DNA from 2 places in the Priestia sp. MDV22-iso46 genome. Region 1 is predicted to be linked to the other one. Evidence: riboswitches for the same ligand, from Rfam matches in the RefSeq annotation. Region 1 holds a riboswitch; the other holds the start of a gene.
What was found. A riboswitch is a leader RNA that binds a small molecule or an ion and turns the genes downstream of it on or off. The one in region 1 is predicted to bind cobalamin.
Positions count from the first base shown of each region.

Region 1 (3,148 bases):
AACTTCCAAAGTATTTCGTTCGAGTAGAGGAGCTGCCGCGAACGGCTTCTAATAAAATCATACGCCGGAAGCTATCATCGTTCATACAGAAAGGTAGTTAATCGATGATTATAAAAAAAGTACATCTTTATAAAATTGACATGAAGCTTCTTTCTCCTTTTTCAACAAGCTATGGTACGGTGCAGGATCGAGAATTGATTTTGCTGGAAGTAGAAGATGAAAAAGGTTTTACAGGGTGGGGAGAGGTCGTTGCTTTTTCATCTCCTTGGTATACGGAAGAAACGATTCAGACGTGTTTTCATATGTTAGACGATTTTTTAATTCCTTCGCTTCTTCATCAGCAGCTTCAAAAACCAGAGGATGTTCAAAAGCTATTCAAACCTCTAAAGCGAAATAACATGGCTAAAGCAGCTTTGGACTGTGCTGTATGGGATTTGTATGCAAAGCGGCAAAATAAGCCGTTATCTGAAGTAATTGGCGGAGTAAGGCCTGCTGTAGAAGCTGGAGTGGTAGTTGGCTTAAATGACATTTCCGTAATGAAAGAACAAATAAAGACTTACATGAAAGATGGCTATAAGCGCTTTAAAGTGAAAATTAAGCCGGGTGCTGACTATGAGCTACTGAAACAAATTCGAGATGAATTTCCAAGCATTCCTCTTATGGCTGATGCCAATTCAGCCTATACGTTAAGCGATAGTGATTCATTGAAGAAACTAGATGAATTGAATTTAATGATGATCGAACAGCCGTTAAGTTCTGATGATATCCTTGATCATCGATTGTTACAAAAGCAAATGAAGACGCCGATTTGCTTAGATGAAAGTATTGTGAGCTATGAAGATGCACGTCATGCAATTGAACAAGAAAGCTGTAAGATTATCAATGTGAAAATCGGTCGAGTTGGCGGAATGTCCGTAGCAAAGCAAATTCATGATTTATGCGTCCAGCATGGTGTAAGACTTTGGGTTGGAGGAATGTTAGAAGCAGGGATTTCACGAGCTCATAATATCGCCCTTGCCACACTGCCTTCTTTCACGATACCAGGTGATATTTCTGCGTCGTCTCGCTATTGGGAAAAAGATATTATTAAGCCCGAAGTAGAGGTAGAAGCCGGAGTAATAAAGGTGAAGGGAAAACCGGGGATAGGATACGATATTGATAAAAAGTTTATCAAAACAATCACAGCATTTGAAAAAGAATACAAATAATTAAAAACCGTTTTTTTATGAAAAACGGTTTTTTTTATTGAGGTTGTCAATGTTTAGTAGAAAAATAGGACAAATTTTTTAAAAAGAGCACATTGTTCCATCAAGCGTGTCAAAACATGTTATGATGGAATAGTTTGATGAAAAAGGTCGAAGAGTTTTATCGTAAAAAACAAAATTATTTTTGAAAATAGGTTGATAGTTTTCTAAGTTGTCCTATATAATGTGTTTATAACATAACACAATATGTTGTTTTGAAATCCATAATAAAATACTATATTTTGTGTTTTCCAGTGAAAAAGGTGTCTGATAAAAAGACTTAAAAGGGAATTTGGTGAAAGTCCAAAGCTGTCCCCGCAACTGTGAATGCTGATGAAATAAGGAGATCCACTGTGAGTAAACATCATGGGAAGGCCTTAAAGTAAAAAGAAGCATAAGTCAGGAGACCTGCCTTTTTTATGTCGTTTTATCTTCTTCGGGAGGTGAGAGGGTAGAGCGAGGATTGAGAAAAGACTTAGTGTCTTCTTCTATCTTCGTTCTATTCGCTCACCGAGGTACGGTGAGCGATTTTTTATTTTGAAGTGAAGAGAGGAGCCATATTTATGGTGAATACATTAAAGCCTACAATTCTACATGAATTAACTGCATATATTGAACGTTTAAAAAAAGAATTTACGCAGCTTGATTTTTCTTTGTATGAGGAAAAGGTTATTCAAACTGTTACAGTAAAGGAAAATATGACGGACGAAAAGGTTGCAAACGTACTAATTTTGGCAGCCTTAGAGCGTATTTCAATGGAAGAACCCGATTGGACGTACGTAGCGGCAGACGTCTACTTAAACGAACTATATCGAAAAGCAGCGGACAACCGAGGTTACGATAAAAAAGAGAAGTACGGTTCGTTTTATCAGCTTATTCAAAAACTAACAAAAATCGGCATTTATAATAAGCAGCTATTAAAAACATATACAGAAGAAGAAATTAATGAAATTGCTTCAGTCATTATTCCTGAACGCGATCGTTTATTTACATACATTGGATTGTTGACATTAGCAGATCGCTATTTAGCGACATCACATGATAAGCGCGTATACGAATTACCGCAAGAACGTTTTCTTATCATTGCTATGACGCTGATGTCTCAAGAAAAGAAAGAAAATCGAACAGCATTAGTAAAAGAAGCGTACTGGGCGCTTTCTAGTCTATATATGACGGTTGCCACACCAACACTTTCAAACGCAGGAAAGAGCTACGGACAGCTATCTAGCTGCTTTATTGATACGATTGATGACAGCTTACGCGGTATTTATGATAGCAATACAGATTTGGCCACGCTTAGTAAAAATGGAGGCGGAATTGGTGTCTACCTCGGTCATATTAGAAGCCGAGGAAGTGATATAAAAGGTTTTAAAGGCGTATCATCAGGAACAATTCCATGGATGAAACAGCTAAATAATACGGCTGTAAGTGTCGATCAGCTAGGTCAACGACAAGGAGCTATTGCCGTATATTTAGACGTATGGCACAAAGACATCTTTTCATTCTTAGACGCGCGTTTGAACAATGGTGACGAACGTCAGCGCACGCATGATTTATTCACTGGCGTATGTTTGCCAGATTTGTTTATGGAAAAAGTAGAGGCACGTGAAGACTGGCACTTATTCGATCCTCACGAAGTTCGTACGCTGATGGGCTACTCGTTAGAAGATTTTTATGATGAAGAAGAAGGCAGCGGTTCGTTCCGCACTCGTTACGCTGAGTGTGTAAATAATGAACAGCTTTCAAGAGAAACAGTACCTGCTATTGAAATCTTCAAGCGCATTATGCTTTCGCAGCTTGAAACCGGAACGCCTTATATGTTCTATCGTGATACGGTTAACCGAGCTAATCAAAACCGCCACGAGGGCATAATCTACTGCAGCAACTTATGTACAGAAATTACG
Region 1 covers NZ_JBZVWT010000006.1:16,717-19,864, forward strand. The annotation lists gene AC4NPH_RS23540 (o-succinylbenzoate--CoA ligase) at 1-101, shown strand, start outside; gene menC (o-succinylbenzoate synthase) at 105-1,208, shown strand; cobalamin riboswitch at 1,489-1,674, shown strand; gene AC4NPH_RS23550 (ribonucleoside-diphosphate reductase subunit alpha) at 1,808-3,148, shown strand, end outside.

Region 2 (3,148 bases), on a different contig from region 1:
CGCCTCAAACAGTAGAATACTTAGCGGTTGATATGGGTGCTATGGGAGATGGACAATCTACTGATGAATACACCGTGTCTATTTGTGTAAAAGATTCAAGCGGCCCATATCATTACGGTTTGAGAAGGCATTTGGTGGAGCTAGCTAAGCAGCATGATATTCAGTACAAATTAGATATTTATCCGTTTTACGGATCAGATGCTTCTGCTGCTATTCGTGCCGGACACGATATCGTACACGGCTTAATTGGTCCAGGAATTGATTCTTCTCATGCGTTTGAGAGAACGCATCAAGATTCATTGAATCATACGTATAAGCTTCTTTATTACTATGTGCAGTCGAACATGGTTCTGCTTTAAGAAAGGAATATTTAATTAATGTATTTTTATGCAAAATAAAGAACAGGACGGGATCGTGATGTCTGTCCTTTCCTAAAAATGAAGCCGGCTGTCCGGCTTCTTTTTTTAATAAATACTATATATTTTTTTACTGGTGAAGCAACAGTGGGTTAAAAAAGCACCTTTTTTAAAGAGGTACAATACTGCTTAAACCTTTTGTACATTGTGTTCATTTACAGAAGTTAAAATGTTTTTAAATTTTTAAAAGTTTCTTGTGACAAGTTTTGTAGAATGGGTTTTCAAAAGGAAATGGTTTCGGCATAATGTGGATATAGCGATCACTACAATAATCGGAGGCGAATCTTTTCATGTGGGTACTGACGGTATATGCTGGAAAAGAAATGAAAATGTTTGAATTTGAAACTGAAAAACAGGCGAGAGAAGCTTTTGCTAAAACAAATGGCTGTAAAGTTCTTTCAGAAGTTGTGTATTATAATGATCCTCATTTAACATTAGTAGCTATATAATGAAAAAACAAGAGCTGATTTTATGCTCTTGTTTTTTTATAGATACTTGTATCTTCCGAAAAGAATAGAGTTGAAATAAAAAAAAATGTACGCTATGATATGGTAGTTACTTCTATTATTCTGATAGTTTAAAAGGTTCATATATATCAAACAGCAACAGTAAAGATGCCAAGAAGGCTTAATAGGGAAACTGGTGAAATGCCAGTACTGTCCCCGCAACTGTAAGTGTGGACGAACGAGTATAACCACTGTGAAAAAATCACGGGAAGGTTCTCAAGTAGAATGATACACAAGTCAGGAGACCTGTCTTTATTGTGAAGTTTCTATTTCTCCGGGGAGCGGGAAGGGAGACGTTGGCTTAAAGTGGCATTCGTGTACACTCTTACTCTGACGTTTTACCCGCTCGCATATTAGCGAAGCGGGTTTTTCTCGTAGCGTAAAACTACATATCGTGCAAAAAAGGTGCGCAATGTTCACATTGCGTTAAATGGGAAGTCTGGTGTGAAGCCAGCGCGGTACCCGCCACTGTGAAGACGAGCTGATTGCATATGCCACTGTATTCGGGAAGGCGCAATCAAGTGATGAATCGAAGTCAGGAAGCCAGCCTTTTTCTAATGCGAAGCTTACCCTACGGGATATAGGTGGAAGTGCAAAAACTTAGTTTGAATTTTCTGCGCCTCTATCATTGATAGAGGCGCTTCTTTTAGTAAAGGAGCGAATGAGTGTGACGACGTGGAACTTAAATGGAACAAAACATCACGTATTGATTTGTAATGGAAGCAGCTGTATGAGAAAAGGTGGAGAAGAAGCCACGCAAGCTATTCGAAATAAAGTGACGGAACTGGATTTGGATGAAACGGTTCATACAACGCGTACGCGCTGTAACGGACGATGCAAAGATGCTCCTGTAGCTATCGTCTATCCTTCAGGAGATTGGTACAAGCAGGTCACTGAAACCGTGGCTCACCGGATTGTCAAAGAGCATTTAGCAGGAGGCTGCAGTATAAAGGAATCGCTTATTTATGAATGTGATCAAAATGGTTTCGTTTCTCCGGAAAATAGTGACTCCATAGAAGGAATTGACAAAGTAAAAAGTAACGCATAAAGGAGGAGCTAGCATGAAAGGTAAACTGTTAGTTATTGGATTTGGGCCAGGAAGCTTTGAACATATTACACAGCGAGCAAGAGAAGCCATTCAAGAAAGTGATATGATCATCGGTTATAAAACCTATGTGGAACTAATTCAAGGACTGTTAACGAATCAGCAAATTATTAGTACGGGAATGACCGAAGAAGTAAGCCGTGCACAAGAAGCTGTAAAGCAAGCTGAAGCGGGCAAAACCGTAGCTGTCATTTCAAGCGGAGATGCAGGAGTATACGGAATGGCAGGCCTTGTGTATGAAGTGTTGATTGAAAAAGGCTGGAAAAAAGAAACGGGCGTAGAGATGGAAGTAATTCCTGGCATTTCGGCTATTAATTCATGCGCATCTCTCCTTGGAGCGCCCGTGATGCACGATGCTTGTACGATTAGTTTAAGTGACCACCTTACGCCTTGGGAGCTAATCGAAAAAAGAATTGAAGCAGCTGCACAAGCAGATTTCGTAGTGGCTTTTTACAACCCAAAAAGCGGAAGACGAACAAGACAAATTGTTGAAGCGCAAAGGATTCTATTAAAGTACCGTTCCCCTGATACGCCTGTTGGTCTTGTTAAAAGCGCTTATCGTGACCGTGAAGAAGTCGTAATGACCAACTTAAAAGACATGTTAAACCATGAAATAGGCATGCTGACTACCGTTGTTGTCGGAAATTCATCTACATTCTTTTACGACGATTTAATGATTACACCGCGAGGATATCAGCGGAAATATACCCTCAACCAAACGGAGCAGCCGCTAAGACCGCATCAGCGACTTCGAAAAGAAGCAGAACCATGGGCTCTCGATCAAGAAGAGACTGTAAAGCAAACAGCTTCAGCTATTGAAGCAGTTCAGAACACAAGAGAAGAAAAAGCAACTTCACGAGCTCTTGCAGAAGAAGCGCTTCAAGCAATTTTAGGTGAATCCACTTCTGCGGTCGTACACCAGCCAATCGAGTCTATCTTTGAAGTAGCAGTTAGTCCAGGACTTGCAAATAAGAAATTCACGCCTGTTCAAATGACAACACTAGCGGAAGTTGTTGGTGAAAAAGGTACGATGGAGTATACACCTGACCATCAAATTAAACTGCAAATTCCAACGGCCCAGCCGGATATAATCATTGAAAAGCTCCAAGCAGCTTCCTTTT
Region 2 covers NZ_JBZVWT010000001.1:339,828-342,975, forward strand. The annotation lists gene AC4NPH_RS01765 (M42 family metallopeptidase) at 1-359, shown strand, start outside; gene AC4NPH_RS01770 (hypothetical protein) at 707-865, shown strand; cobalamin riboswitch at 1,012-1,190, shown strand; cobalamin riboswitch at 1,309-1,488, shown strand; gene AC4NPH_RS01775 ((2Fe-2S) ferredoxin domain-containing protein) at 1,590-1,970, shown strand; gene cobJ (precorrin-3B C(17)-methyltransferase) at 1,984-3,148, shown strand, end outside.
Region 2: another riboswitch for cobalamin. It lies ahead of AC4NPH_RS01775 ((2Fe-2S) ferredoxin domain-containing protein); the one in region 1 lies ahead of AC4NPH_RS23550 (ribonucleoside-diphosphate reductase subunit alpha).